Regions from separate parts of the Reella acinonychis genome, predicted to be linked through region 2. Evidence: riboswitches for the same ligand, from Rfam matches in the RefSeq annotation. Region 2 holds a riboswitch; the other holds the start of a gene.

Region 1 (8,246 bases), 520 kb from region 2:
ATCAGAACAACAACTGGCAGTGGCTAAAGAACTTAAAGCAAAATTTTTATAAAAAGTAGGAAAAAATAGACCGCACTTTTAAAAAGTGCGGTCAGTTTGGGGGTAATTTTATGCGTTTAATTCCATTACAAAATGATGAACAAGTAAGTAAATGGTCGGCTCGCTATATTGCAGATCGAATCAATCAATTTAAACCAACAGCAGAACGTCCTTTTGTGTTAGGTTTACCAACCGGCGGCACACCATTAAAAACCTACAAAGAATTAATTAAACTCTATCAAGCAGGCGAAGTCAGTTTCAAACATGTTGTGACATTTAACATGGATGAATATGTTGATTTACCAAAAGAGCACCCTGAAAGCTATCATTCTTTCATGTTTAATAATTTCTTTAATCATATTGATATTCCACATGAAAACGTCAATATTTTAAATGGAAATACCGATAACCATGATGAAGAATGTCGCCGTTATGAAGAGAAAATTAAATCTTACGGAAAAATTCATTTATTTATGGGCGGCGTAGGTAATGATGGACATATTGCGTTCAATGAACCCGCTTCATCATTAAATTCCAGAACACGTATCAAAACATTAACACCAGATACGTTAATTGCTAACTCTCGCTTCTTCAACAACGACATTAATCAAGTACCAAAATATGCGTTAACCATTGGTGTTGGTACTTTATTGGACTCAGAAGAAGTGTTACTGCTTGTCACAGGTCATCAAAAAGCGCTTGCATTACAAGCTGGCGTGGAAGGTCCTGTAAATCATTTATGGACTATTAGTGCATTACAACTACATCGTCACTGCATTATGGTTTGTGATGAACCAGCAACTCAAGAACTTAAAGTAAAAACAGTCAAATATTTCACAGAATTAGAGGCAAACGCCATCCATTCTGTTATCTAAAAATAAAGAAAAGGATGTGCATACATCCTTTTTTATTCAGGAGAATAACTATGACATACGCACTCACTAATTGTGTAATTTATACTGCAAAATCAGTATTATATGAACATTGCGTGGTTGTCGAACAAGATAAAATTCAAGCCATTTTGCCCGAAAAAGAACTCAACCAATCGATTCAACGTATCGATCTTCAAGGAGCAAATCTCACTGCTGGCTTTATTGATTTACAACTCAATGGTTGTGGTGGCGTTACCTTCAATACAGAACCAACCATCGAAACCCTTGAGATTATGCAAAAAACCAACTTAAAATCAGGGACAACTAGCTACTTGCCAACTTTAATTACGTCACCAGATGAAGATATAAAAAGTGCGGTCAAAACAATGCGAGATTATTTAGCAACCCATAAAAATCAAGCATTGGGGCTGCATTTAGAAGGACCTTATTTAAGTTTGGCAAAAAAAGGCGTTCACCGAGAAGAATATATTCGTGAAATCAGCCAAGAAATGAAAACCTTTTTGCTTGATAACGCTGATGTGATTACTAAAATCACTATGGCAGCCGAAAATCCAACGGCACAATATATTCCTGAATTTGTAGAAAAAGGTATTATCGTTTCCATTGGCCATTCCAATGCAAGCTATGACGTCGCCAAAGAAGCCATCGCGAAAGGTGCGACCTTTGCAACTCATTTGCATAATGCAATGTCTCCAATTAGCTCTGGACGCGATATGGGCGTTGTAGGCGCAGTTTTGGATTCTGAAGAAGTTTATGCAGGCATTATTGCAGATGGTTTGCATGTAACTTTCGGCAATATTCGTATTGATAAATTAGCAAAAGGCGAAAAACTGTGCTTAGTTACTGATGCTGTTGCACCAGCTGGCGCAAACATTGACAAATTTATTTTCGTTGGCAAAACCGTTTATGTGCGTGATGGTAAATGCGTCGATGAAAATGGCACGCTCGGTGGTTCAGCAATCACAATGATCGAGTCAATTCGCAATGTTGTTCAGCACGTAGGCATTCCGCTTGATGAAACCTTAAGAATGTGCAACTACTACCCTGCTAAAGCCATCAAAGTAGATGATCATTTAGGATCCATTGAAGTAGGAAAAATTGCTAACTTAACGGCATTTACTAACCAATTTAAAGTTATTGGTACCGCAGTAAACGGCGATTGGCACACTTTCTAACATCACAAGCGCGGTGAAAAAATCATAAATTTTCACCGCACTTTTTTAAACTACATCATTAAAATTATTCATAAATAAAATGAAAAATATGAATTTGATTAAATAGTAATTTTAGCGCATTATCCTATCAAACAGATGTTTAGACGTCTAAATCATTAATCAAAAGATAGGAGATATTACTATGACAACATTCCACGTTTTAGGTTTTCCACGTGTCGGTGCAAAGCGTGAATTAAAATTTGCCCAAGAACGTTACTGGCGTAAAGAATTAAGTGAGCAAGATTTATTAGATTTAGCCAAAGCGTTGCGTGAGAAAAACTGGAAACACCAAGCGGATGCAAATGCTGATTTCGTGGCAGTGGGCGATTTCACGTTCTACGATCACATTTTAGATTTACAAGTGGCAACAGGTGCGATCCCAGCTCGTTTTGGGTTCGATAGCCAAAATTTAACCCTTGATCAATACTTCCAATTAGCTCGTGGTAACAAAGAGCAATTTGCGATCGAAATGACCAAATGGTTCGACACTAACTATCACTACCTTGTACCAGAATTCCAAAAAACAACCGAATTCAAAGCCAACCCAGCTCACTATGTACAACAAATTCGTGAAGCAAAAGCGGCAGGCCACAAATTCAAACCAGTCATCGTCGGTCCATTAACATTCCTTTGGTTAGGGAAAGAAAAAGGCGAAGCCTTCAACCGTTTTGACTTATTAAACAAATTAGTGCCAGTTTATGTAGAAATCTTAAATGCCTTAGTGGCTGAAGGTGCTGAATGGATCCAAATCGACGAGCCAGCCCTTGCCTTAGACTTACCAAAAGAATGGGTAGAAGCCTACAAAGCAGTTTACGCAACCTTTGCAGACCAAGTGAAAGCAAAATTATTATTAGCGACTTACTTTGGTTCAGTGGCAGAACACGCTGCGCTGTTAAAAGACTTACCCGTAGACGGTTTACACTTAGATTTAATCCGTTCCCCAGAGCAACTTGCTGCCTTTGAAGATTACAGCAAAGTACTTTCAGCGGGTGTGATCGAAGGTCGTAACATTTGGCGTGCGAACCTAAACAAAGTATTAGATGTGGTTGAGCCGTTAAAGGCAAAATTAGGCGAACGCTTATGGATTGCACCAAGCTGTTCATTACTTCACACGCCATTTGATTTAAGCGTTGAAACTCAATTACAAGAGAAAAACCCTGCACTTTACAGCTGGTTAGCCTTCACATTACAAAAAGTACAAGAGTTAAACGTATTAAAAACTGCGCTTGAAAAAGGTCGTGATGCCATTAAAGCAGAATTAGATGCAAGCCAAGCGGCTGCGGACGCGCGTGCAAATTCTAAAGAAATTCACCGCCCTGAAGTGGCAGAGCGTTTAGCAAACTTGCCAGCGAATGCTGACCAACGCAAGTCACCATTTGCAGAGCGTATCGAGAAGCAAAATGCGTGGTTGAACTTACCGCTTCTACCGACTACCAACATCGGTTCATTCCCACAAACCACGGAAATCCGCCACGCTCGTGCGAGCTTCAAAAAAGGCGATTTAAGCCTTGCTGATTATGAAGCAGCAATGAAGAAAGAGATCGAATATGTGGTGCGTCGCCAAGAAGAACTTGACCTTGATGTGCTTGTTCACGGTGAAGCAGAGCGTAACGATATGGTGGAATACTTCGGTGAATTATTAGACGGTTTTGCGTTTACCAAATTCGGTTGGGTACAAAGCTACGGTTCACGCTGCGTAAAACCACCAGTAATTTACGGTGATGTGGTTCGTCCAGAGCCAATGACTGTGCGTTGGTCACAATATGCACAAAGCTTAACCAAAAAAGTGATGAAAGGGATGCTAACGGGTCCTGTCACCATTTTACAATGGTCATTCGTGCGTAACGATATTCCACGTTCAACCGTATGTAAACAAATCGGTGTGGCGTTATCTGACGAAGTATTAGACTTAGAAAAAGCAGGCATCAAAGTGATCCAAATCGACGAGCCAGCAATCCGTGAAGGTTTACCGCTCAAACGCGCCGACTGGGATGCGTACTTACAATGGGCAGGCGAAGCGTTCCGCTTAAGCTATATGGGAGTACAAGATGACACGCAAATCCACACCCATATGTGTTACTCTGAATTTAACGACATCTTACCAGCCATTGCCGGTTTAGATGCCGACGTAATCACGATTGAAACGTCACGTTCAGATATGGAATTATTAACCGCATTCGGCGATTTCAAATACCCGAACGACATCGGCCCAGGCGTGTACGACATTCACAGTCCACGCGTGCCAAAAGCGGAAGAAATTGAACACTTACTCCGCAAAGCGTTGAAAGTGGTGCCAAAAGAGCGTTTATGGGTCAACCCAGACTGTGGTTTAAAAACCCGTGGCTGGACAGAAACCATTGCTCAATTAGAAGTAATGGTGGCAGTGACCAAAAAATTACGTGCAGAATTGGCGTAATTTAAGCTAACTCGCTAGTCAAGCACATCATCAAAATCCTCGTGTTATTATCACGAGGATTTTTTGATCGCTTTTTAAGCTATTTTAATTTATACTTTTTCAATCTTGTCGGAGTGCTTTCGAGCTGAGACCATATTGGGATCCGTCGAACCTGTTGGGCTAACACCCGCGTAGGGAAACAAGTAAAACTCATCAAAATTAAACCGCACTTTTGTGTATGTCGCCTGCATTTTTGCAAAACAGACGTTATACGATGATTTACCCCTCACTTCAACAAGCAATTTACTTTCTTCCATTAAAAAAGGTATTTGCTTATGTCAAAAGTTACTACTCGCCGTGAAAAACGTGAAGCGGCACAAGCCTTTATTCATAATTTAAAAGGGCATCAACACCCCAATTCTTCTCGCTTTTATTTGCAAGGTTCTCGGGCAGATATTCAAGTGCCGATGCGAGAAATTCATTTAAGTCCAACTTTGGTGGGCGGCGATAAAAATAATCCGCAATATGAGCCGAACGAATCCATTCCTATTTATGATACCGCTGGCGTCTATGGTGATGAGCAAAAAGAGATTGATGTCACCAAAGGCATTCCTGCTTGTCGTGAAAATTGGATCATTGAACGTGATGACACGGAGCAATTGTCGGCGTTGAGTTCCGATTATGCGAATTTACGCCAAAATGACCGCACTTTGGACGAACTGCGTTTTCAACTGAAACATCAAGTGCGACGTGCCAAATCGGGCAAATGTGTGACGCAAATGCATTATGCCAAACAAGGCATTATCACCCCTGAAATGGAATTTATCGCTCTGCGTGAAAATATGGGGCGTGAGCGAGTGAAAAGTGCGGTGCTTTTGCAACAACATTTGGGGCAGGCGTTTGGTGCAAATATTCCTGATAAAATCACCCCTGAATTTGTGCGACAAGAAGTGGCGGCAGGGCGTGCGATTATTCCTTGTAATATCAATCACCCTGAATTAGAACCGATGATCATTGGGCGTAATTTCTTAGTGAAAGTCAATGCCAATATTGGTAACTCTGCAGTGACCTCATCTATTGAAGAAGAAGTGGAAAAACTGGTGTGGGCAACCCGTTGGGGTGCGGATACAGTGATGGACTTGTCCACAGGACGGAATATCCACGAAACACGGGAATGGATTATTCGCAACAGCCCTGTGCCAATTGGCACGGTGCCGCTTTATCAAGCCTTAGAAAAGGTCAATGGCGTGGCGGAAAATCTCACTTGGGAAATTTTCAAAGACACCATTATTGAACAAGCGGAGCAAGGGGTGGATTATTTCACCATTCACGCTGGCACCTTGTTGCGTTATGTGCCGATGACTGCCAAACGCTTAACGGGCATTGTTTCTCGTGGCGGTTCCATTATGGCGAAATGGTGCTTGTCGCATCATCAGGAAAATTTCTTGTATGAACATTTCCGTGAAATCTGTGAAATTTGTGCCAGCTATGATGTGTCACTGTCTTTAGGCGATGGCTTACGCCCAGGTTCTATTCAAGATGCTAATGATGAAGCGCAATTTTCTGAGCTTTACACCTTAGGCGAACTCACCAAAATTGCGTGGGAATATGATGTGCAAGTGATGATCGAAGGGCCAGGGCATATTCCGATGCATATGATCCAACGCAATATGACCGAAGAACTTGAACATTGCCACGAAGCGCCTTTCTATACCTTAGGACCACTGACTACCGATATTGCCCCGGGCTATGATCATTTCACTTCAGGCATTGGGGCAGCGATGATCGGCTGGTTTGGCTGTGCCATGCTGTGTTATGTAACGCCGAAAGAGCATTTAGGCTTGCCTGACAAAGAAGATGTTAAACAAGGGCTAATTACCTACAAAATCGCTGCCCACGCTGCAGATTTAGCCAAAGGACACCCAGCGGCACAAATTCGTGATAATGCCATGTCAAAAGCCCGTTTTGAATTCCGTTGGGAAGATCAGTTTAACCTTTCTCTCGATCCTGAAACCGCTCGTGCCTACCACGATGAAACCTTGCCACAGGAATCAGGCAAAGTCGCCCATTTCTGCTCGATGTGTGGGCCAAAATTCTGCTCCATGAAAATCACCCAAGAAGTGCGTGATTATGCGAAAAGCTTGGAAAGCATTGAAGTGGTGAACGTGACAGACGATGTCCAAACTCAAGCAGAAGGATTGCGTGAAATGGCAGAAAAATTCCGCGAAAAAGGCGGTGAGATTTATCATCAAACGCAGGATTTACTGTAGTTAACCCCGTCAGAGTAAGAAAAAGTTACCCACCATATCATATAAATATGGTGGGTAATAATCATAATATTTCTCAATGTAATACTAATACCACGATAATTATAATTTTCTTCGTTATAGGTATAAAATCGAAGCAATTTTCTGTGAAATCGTGGTATTTTTTATCTTATAAATTGAATAAAATAACACCTATTTAATTTACATATGGGCATGTTACTGATACACTCGCCCGCTTTTAAATAAAGTAACAGAGAATGAAGATGAAATATAAAATTACAGCCCTCACTTTTTTGACAACTATTTGCCAACTCACTTGGGCAAATAATGATCGAATTATTAATGTAGATAATCATCGCCCTGATGAAAAATTTATGCAAACAACGGCGACTAGACCTACACGTTCTATCCAAGATATAGAACCAACCTCAAGCATAAATAAACAAGAAGCACAGGTATTAACAAAAGCCCAACTGGAGCAACAACCCGAGTTAACATTACAGCTTCTTGTTAATGCATTAAAAAATAACGATATCGTACAAGTAGAGCTATTAACAGAAATTTATCAACGAACTCCGCAACCTGATCAAGAATTATTACAATGGGCTGGAGCATTAATCGCCTATCATAAAGGGAATCTTAGTCATTCTATTGATTTATATCGAGCCTTATTGGCTAAAGATCCCGATCAACAAGCAATTCGTTTACAATTAGCAATTGCACTTTTTAAAAATAAACAAAATGAAGCGGCACAATGGGAATTTACCAAATTACGCTCAGAGCCTCTGCCTACACCATTAATCCATTTAATTGATACTTATTTAACAGAATTAAATAAACAAGATCAGGTGCAATTTTATTTTAGTGCGAATTATTTACAAGAATCCAATGTGAATAATGCACCTAAATCTGGATTAAAAGTAGAAGGTTTTACACCATCAAGTGAACCAGAACGAGCAACAGGTGTAGGATATTTTGCTAATATGCATAAAAATTGGTCTTTAGCAAAAGGTTTCTTTACCGATATTGATGTGGATATTAATGGTAAATATTATTGGGATAATCGTAAATATAATGAACTCTCATTACAAGGACAATGGGGATTCGGTTATCGCAATCTTAACCATGAAATCAAAATTGCCCCTTATATAGAAAGACTTTGGTATGCAGGTGGTGAAAAATCAACCACTACAAAATTAAAGCCCTATGAAAAACAAGTTGGTTTAGCCTTAAGTTATAAAACTTGGTTAAATTCAAACTGGAAATTATCAACTGAAATGAGATATGCAGAACAACGCCATCATCAGCCAGAACAACATCATGCGAATGGTAATTACTATTCCCTATCTCATCAAATTCAATATATTCCAAATAGTAAGCAAGTATGGTCTTTAGGTTTAGATTATTATCGTAAAAACGCGACATTGAAAGCTAACGC
Region 2 (8,246 bases):
CTTAATCCGCCTAACCAACCAGATGCACCATAAACACCAAGGATACCGAAAATAGCAACGAGTGAAGGTAATACAAAGGTCAATGAAAATAATCTGAGTAAGACACTTTTGCCCTTAAAACTTTGATAGAAAAAAGCGCGGGCAAATAGTAATCCAATAATCAGAGATAACAAAGCTGATAATGAGGCTTGAGTTAAGCTAAAAGAGATAACTTGATAAATATAAGGATCTTGCCATACACCTTGCAAAACGTTGTCGCCAACTTGCCAAACCGCGCGCAAGCTAGAAAAATAAACAGACAATAAAATAGATAAAACGATCAAGGCAGCAATATAATGCTGCCAAGATAAACGCGGTAAATTTTGTTTAACGGCAATCTTTATTGACTTAAAATCGATTGCCATGCCGATGTCCATTGCTTAATGTTTTGCTCTGTTACTTTTTCTGTATTCAGGCTTTTCACCTTAAACTGTTGTTGTTTTAATGCATCAAAATGTGGCTCTACTTCTGTTGCAATCACAGAAAGCATGACATTTTTCTGACTAATCTCTTTTTGTGCTGCTGGTGATAGGACAAATTGGATAAATTGATCCGCACATGGATTATCATGCCTTGCAATTTTCGCCATAGTATCCACTTGATACAAAGCTCCTTCACTAAAATCAGTGGCAACATATTGATCAGTTTTATCATTAAGCACATGGTAAATTGGCGAAGTATTGTGACTAAATACTAGATCTGATTCACCTTTGAGGAATACACCGTAAGTTTCGCTCCAACCTTTACCCACTGTTACCGTATGTTTCGCTAAGTTTTTCCAAGCTTGTTCAATTTTATCTGCGGGATAAACCACATTCATCCAAGCTAATAAACCACGCCCCATACTGCTAGTACGAGGATCTTGATAAATGATGCGCAAGTCCTGACGCTCAACTAATTCTTGCAAACTTTTTGGTGGATTTTTCAATTTGTTCTTATCATAAATAAAGGCAAATTGACCAAACTCATAAGGAACAAAAGTTTGATCTTGCCAATCAAATGGTAGTGAAAGTGCGGTTAAATCTACTGATGTTTTTGCAAATAATCCTGTTTTTTGTGCAGCTTCCATTTGGAAATTATCCAACCCTAACACAACGTCCGCTTTGGTTTTCTTTCCTTCTAAACGAAGACGATTTAATAAAGTATTTCGGCTATCGAACACTTGATAATTCACTGAACATTGTGGGAATTGTTTTTCAAACAATTGTTTCACTTCTCCACCCGGTCCCCATTCAGAACCAAAAAACTCTTCAGAATACACATTGACAGTGGTGCTATTAGCAAGTACAGAAGTGGAAAATAAAGAAAGTGCGGTGATAAAACCATATGTTTTGTTAGACATAAAAAATCCTCTAATCAAAAATTAAAGGAATTTAAGTGCGGTCAAATTTTGTTAAAGTTGACGTTTCTCAAATCCCTACGCTGATATTAATCGGTTCAGGTTCAACGGGTATTTTCTCAGCCAATGAATATTAGCACCCCGATGAGAACGGTTTAGTGTAAGTGTTTTTGCCCAAACTTAGCAATAAAAATCTATACCTTAATTCGTCTTTTAGGTAAATTCGCAATACCATCCCAAACTAAAAGCGCAACGGCAATAAGTAAACAGATCATTAAAAGGTAAGAATCGCTTTGTAAGCTTTCACCAATTAAGAAAGAAACACATAACATGAAAAAAGGTTCAAAATATCCTAATAATCCCAATAAATTAATAGGTAAACATTGGCTTGATAAAATATATAACCCCAGTGCTAAACCACCTACAGCACCAAGCAACGCAAGCCAGAGATAGATATGAGGATTTTGACTTTGAATCCAAACCATATCCGTTTGGGAAGCAAAATAAATTGAAGCGGGTACCAGTAACAACATTTCAAAAATAAAACTGGATAAATGCAGCACATTAAAATATTTTCTTACAGCAAAATAGACGGGATAGCCAATACAAACCAAGCCCGTTTCCCAAGAGAAAACGCCCGTCAAAATCACTTTACTTAGCACGCCGATAGCTGCAAATAAAACCGAATAAGTCTTTATTTTAGACATCCGTTCTTTATAGAAAAAACGCCCAATTAATACCATAATTAAAGGCATTAATAGATAACCAATTGAAACCTCAATGGCTCGATTATGTACAGGCGCCCATACAAATAACCACATTTGCACACCCATAGTGGCACTTGTAAAAAGCAGAACAATAAATAAGCGCGGTTGATTTTTTACTTGGATTAAAAATTGAAAAAAGGCTTTGTGCTGTTTCAAGCTGTAAAGTAGCACAGCTAGAAAAGGTAAGGTCACTAACGTTCGCCAGCCAAATAACATTTCGCCTTCCAGCGGTTGTAGCACCGTAGAAAGAAAATACACAATGCCGAACAATAAAGAGGCAATGATAGAAAACGAAATCCCTTTAATCATATATTTATAACCGTTCTAATTTTGCTAAATGCGCAATAAGCCACTTAATGCCTTGACCTTGGAAGGCGATTTGTAATCTAGTGTTGTTATCCGCACCTTCGACATTAATAATGGTGCCTTGGCCAAATTTCTCGTGGCGCACTTTTTGTCCTGCTTTCCAACCACTATTTTCGTCCACAAAAACTCGGCTAGAATTCACCGCACTTTGATTGTAGGCGCGGGTTACTGTACCACGTAAACGCACCGCTTGGATACATTCATCAGGCAATTCACTAATAAAACGCGAAGGGATATGGCGTTCTTCTTTACCATATAAACGGCGGCTTTCAGCATAACAAATAGTTAATTTTTGTTTTGCTCGTGTAATGCCCACATAAGCCAAACGACGTTCTTCTTCTAAGCGCCCTGGTTCCTCTAAGGATAAGAAACTCGGGAAAATGCCCTCTTCAACTCCTACCATAAAAACACGAGGAAACTCTAACCCTTTCGCTGAATGTAAGGTCATCATCTGAACACTTGCTTGATGCGGATTGGCTTGTTCTTCGCCCGCTTCCAATGACGCGTGCGTCAGAAATGCAGTTAAATCAGACATATCTTCCGCATCATCAGGTTTAATAAATTCTCTCGCTGCAGACACTAATTCAGCTAAGTTCTCAATACGTACTTCGCCTTTTTCGCCCTTTTCTTGCTCATACATTTGATATAAACCAGAATGTTTAATCACAAAATCGGTTTGCTCAAATAATGGCATATCCATACTATCTTGGGCTAATGAATTGATTAATTCCACAAAACGTAATAACGCGGTGGCTGCTCGCCCTGCTAACATATTCTCTTGCATCGCAATTTGCGTGGCTTGCCACAGAGTGACTTCTCGCTCTCTGGTCAGTTGACGTAAGGTATCTAAAGTGCGGTCACCAATTCCTCTGGTTGGTGTGTTAATCACACGTTCAAACGCAGCGTCATCATGTCGATTATTAACTAAACGTAAATAGGCCAAAGCGTCTTTAATTTCTTGGCGTTCGAAGAATCGCATTCCACCATAAATGCGATAGGGAATTTGCGCGCGAATTAATGCTTCTTCTAGCACACGAGATTGGCTATTGCTACGATAAAGCACTGCACAATCATCTAATTTACCACCATCTTCTAACCAAATTTTAATTTGCGATGATACAAATAAGGCTTCGTCTAATTCATTAAATGCCGCGTAAATTCCCACAGGATCACCCTTATCGCCATCCGTCCATAAATCTTTACCTAAACGGTTGTCATTATTAGCAATCAGCTCATTTGCAGCTTGTAAAATATTGCCTGTGGAGCGGTAATTTTGCTCTAAACGAATAGTTTGAGCTTGATGGAAATCATCTAAAAAATGCTGAATATTTTCAATTTGTGCACCACGCCAACCATAAATTGACTGGTCATCATCGCCTACAATCATCACATTTGTGTTCTGACCGGCTAATAATTTGATCCAAGCATATTGAATTTTGTTGGTGTCTTGAAACTCATCCACCAGAATTTGACGAAAACGGCGTTGATAGTTTTGTAAAATGATGGGTTTGGTTAAAAAGAGCTCATAAGCTCTCAATAGAATTTCAGCAAAATCCACTAAACCTGAACGATCGCAAGTATCTTGATAAATTTGATAAATTCGAACCCACTCTTTCTCTTGCCGATCATTCATATGATCAATTTGATGAGGTCGCAATCCTTCATCTTTTTTCTGATTGATATACCAACAAGCTTGTTTAGGCGGAAATATTTTTTCATCGTAATGATGTAACTTCAATAAGCGTTTAATTAAACGCAATTGATCTTCACTGTCTAAAATTTGGAAATCTTGCGGTAAATTTACATCAGCATAATGAGCTCGTAATAAGCGATGAGCAATGCTGTGGAAAGTGCCGACCCACATACCAAACAAACTATGTTGTGAATATTGCGCAAGGGTTGATTGAATACGATGACGCATTTCAGCCGCAGCTTTATTGGTAAAAGTGACCGCCATAATACCACCTTCCGAAATCCCTTCTACTGCTATGAGCCACGCAATACGATGAGTAAGCACACGCGTTTTTCCAGAACCCGCGCCAGCCAGTACCAAATAATTGCCTAAAGGTGCTGCCACCGCTTCACGTTGCTTGTCATTTAATCCATCAAGAAGTTGCGAAATATCCATCATCTATTATTTATCATTACTATCTGTTTATATTTACAGTGCATTATAGAGAAAACTTATAAAAAAACAACCGCAGTTTTATCTACTTATTCGTTGGGATTGTCCCAAATTAAACGCTGTTCGCCATGATAAACCGTTGCTCGCCCTTCTCGCACAAAACCTAATAAGGTTAAATCAACCTCTTCCGCCATGTTTACCGCAAGCTCTGTTGCTCCTGAAATAGCCGCCAGAAGCTCAACACCACAGGTTGCGGCTTTCTGCACCATTTCGTAACTCGCTCGGCTAGTGACCAAAATAAAGCCCTGCGGTTTATTTGATTTCGCTTGCCAACCTAATAATTTATCCAAAGCAACATGGCGTCCCACATCTTCGCGAATAGCTAATAAATCGCCTTGAATATTAAAAAAGGCTGCGGCATGCGTTGAACCTGTTTGCTGACCTAATGTTTGAACTTGATACAATTTATTTAAACAGCTATCTAACAAATGCAAATTGAGCTGTAAAGTGCGGTCTAATTTGGGTAACTTTTTCGTGACTTGTTCTAATTGTTCCGAACCGCAAATCCCACACCCTGTTCTGCCTGTTAAAGTGCGGCGTAGTTCTTTTAAACGAACAAAACAACGGGTTGCCAACTCGATCTGCACTTCAATGCCATTGCAGGTTTCCACAATATCGATACCATAAATATCCGACGGTTTATCAATAATGCCTTCGGTTAAAGAGAATCCATAAGCAAAATCCGCTAGATCAGTTGGAGTGCACATCATGACCGTATGAGAAATACCGTTATAAACTAAAGCAACAGGCACTTCTTTAGCCAGAAAGTCCTCTTTCTCCTTTAAAACCGCGGATAAGTGAAAATCATTATCAATATGTTGATTATTTGTTAATTTTTTGAAAAATTTAATTGTTCTTTTTGTAATCTGTGTCAAAATATACCTCATTGCTAAAAAATGGTTATAGATTTCATACGCTAACATAAGGTATGCTACTCACAATTTCTGTGCCCTGTTTATTTTAGGGACAGAAAAACCATTACGCAAATAATTCTACTAAACTTATTTAACGAATCTTTCCACCCTACTTCCAATTTTGGATAAGGATTATCTATGCAGATCACAAGACGTAAGTTCTTTAAGGTCTGTGCAGGTGGTATGGCGGGGACATCTGTTGCAGCATTAGGTATGTTACCTACCGCTGCATTAGCCGCACCTCGAGAATACAAACTATTACGCACTCGTGAAACGCGTAACACCTGTACATACTGTGCTGTTGGCTGTGGTATGTTGCTATACAGCCTAGGCGATGGCGCAATGAATTCCAAAGGCAAACTCATTCACATTGAAGGGGACCCAGATCACCCAGTAAGTAGAGGGGCATTATGTCCTAAAGGCGCAGGCGCATTAGATTATGTAAATAGCGACCGCCGCGTTAAATATCCTGAAGTCAGAGAACCTGGCTCAAAAGAATGGAAACGCATTTCTTGGCATGAAGCAATTGAACGTATTGCTCGCCATGTAAAAGACGACCGAGATGCTAACTTTGTTGAGAAAAATGAAAAAGGCGAAACTGTCAATCGTTGGATGACAACGGGTTTTCTAGCCGGCTCAGCTTGTAGTAATGAAACCGGTATATTAACCCAAAAATTTGTGCGTTCTCTCGGTATCGTCTTTACCGACAACCAAGCGAGTATCTGACACGGACCAACGGTAGCAAGTCTTGCTCCATCATTTGGTCGCGGTGCGATGACAAACCACTGGGTTGATATTAAAAACTCTGATTTAGTAATTGTAATGGGCGGTAACGCTGCGGAAGCACACCCTGTTGGTTTCCGTTGGGCGATTGAAGCCAAAAAACAAAACGGTGCGAAGTTAATGGTGGTGGACCCACGCTTTAACCGCTCTGCAGCTGTGGCAGATATTTATATGCCTCTGCGTCCCGGCACTGATATTGCTTTCTTATCTGGCGTTATTCGTTATTTATTGAAAAACGATAAAATTCAACACGAATACGTTAAGCACTACACCAATGCGGCATTCTTAGTAAATGAAAACTTCAAATTTGAAGATGGTTTATTCACTGGTTATGACGAAGCCACTCGCAAATATGATCGTTCAACTTGGTCATATCAATTCGATGCGGAAGGTAACGCCAAACGTGATTTAACCTTACAAGATCCTCGTTGTGTCATTAATTTATTACGTGAACACGTTGAACGCTATACACCTGAAATGGTAGAACGTATTACGGGTACATCACAAAAAGATTTCCAAATTTTCTGTGAAGAAATTGCCAAAACCTCTGCACCAGATAAAGCAGCAACATTCTTGTACGCTTTAGGTTGGACGCAACATACAGTTGGCGCCCAGAACATTCGTACCATGGCAATGATTCAATTACTACTTGGTAACATTGGGGTATCCGGTGGTGGTGTAAACGCTTTACGTGGTCACTCAAATGTACAGGGTATTACAGACTTAGGTTTATTCCCTGCTCGTTTACCAGCTTATTTACCTCTACCAGGCGAAGCTGATAGTTCTTTAGAAAAATTGTTGAAACGTATCACACCAAAAACAATGCTTAAAGATCAGGTCAACTACTGGAAGAACACGCCTAAATTTATGGTAAGTATGTTGAAATCATTCTATGGTGATAAAGCAACGCCTGAAAATGAATTTGGCTACCATTATTTACCAAAATTACCATTAGGTGGCACTGATCATTTCCGTTACATGGAAGATATGTATCAGGGCAAAGTCAATGGTTTCTTCTGCCAAGGTATGAACCCTATTGCTTCTTATGCAAATTCACAAAAAATGATCAAAGCATTAAGCAAGTTAAAATTCCTAGTTATCTGTGATCCATTGATTACTGATACATCAGAATTTTGGAAAAATTACGGTGAATACAATGATGTGAATCCTGAAGAGATCCAAACTGAAGTTTTCCGCTTACCAACAACTTGTTTCGTAGAAGAAGATGGTTCAATTGCTAACTCTGGACGTTGGTTACAATGGCACTGGAAAGGTGCTGAACCACCAGCAGAAGCAAAAACAGATGGGGAAATTCTTTCTGAATTACGTGCTGAACTTATCCATCTTTACCATAAAGAAGGCGGTAAAGCACCATTAGAACCACTTGAAGCGATGTCTTGGGATTATGCAAATCCACTTGAGCCAAAACCAGAAGAAGTGGCAAAAGAAAATAATGGTTATGCCCTAGCAGATCTGAAAGATGAGAATGGCAATATCATCCTGAAAAAAGGTCAGTTACTTTCAAGCTTTGCTCAAATGCGTGATGATGGTACCACTTCAGGTGCTTGCTGGATTTATACAGGTCAATGGACTGAGCAAGGTAACCAAATGGCGAACCGCGATAATTCAGATCCATCAAACTTAGGAAATACATTAGGTTGGGGCTTTGCATGGCCGTCAAACCGCCGTATTCTTTATAACCGCGCAAGTGCTGACTTAGCAGGTAATCCATTTAACCCTAAACGTCAATTAGTGAAATGGAATGGTAAAAACTGGAACTATGTGGATATCGCTGACTATGGTACAGCACCACCAAATAGCCCTGTATTACCATTTATTATGCAACCTGAAGG

Evidence for each region. Region 2 has a riboswitch for thiamine pyrophosphate ahead of thiB (thiamine ABC transporter substrate binding subunit). Riboswitches for the same ligand answer to the same signal wherever they lie in the genome.
Region 1: linked by a shared signal. The riboswitch ahead of thiC (phosphomethylpyrimidine synthase ThiC) and the one ahead of thiB (thiamine ABC transporter substrate binding subunit) in region 2 are both predicted to bind thiamine pyrophosphate.

What each region holds. Positions count from the first base shown of each region.
Region 1 is NZ_CM128256.1:1,768,980-1,777,225, forward strand. It holds gene nanA (N-acetylneuraminate lyase) at 1-52, shown strand, start outside; gene nagB (glucosamine-6-phosphate deaminase) at 111-914, shown strand; gene nagA (N-acetylglucosamine-6-phosphate deacetylase) at 965-2,107, shown strand; gene metE (5-methyltetrahydropteroyltriglutamate--homocysteine S-methyltransferase) at 2,289-4,562, shown strand; TPP riboswitch at 4,662-4,757, shown strand; gene thiC (phosphomethylpyrimidine synthase ThiC) at 4,877-6,811, shown strand; gene ACUXZ4_RS08670 (surface lipoprotein assembly modifier) at 7,066-8,246, shown strand, end outside.
Region 2 is NZ_CM128256.1:1,249,970-1,258,215, reverse strand. It holds gene thiP (thiamine/thiamine pyrophosphate ABC transporter permease ThiP) at 1-404, opposite strand, end outside; gene thiB (thiamine ABC transporter substrate binding subunit) at 380-1,381, opposite strand; TPP riboswitch at 1,436-1,532, opposite strand; gene rarD (EamA family transporter RarD) at 1,573-2,454, opposite strand; gene uvrD (DNA helicase II) at 2,459-4,639, opposite strand; gene fdhD (formate dehydrogenase accessory sulfurtransferase FdhD) at 4,726-5,571, opposite strand; gene fdnG (formate dehydrogenase-N subunit alpha) at 5,749-8,246, shown strand, end outside.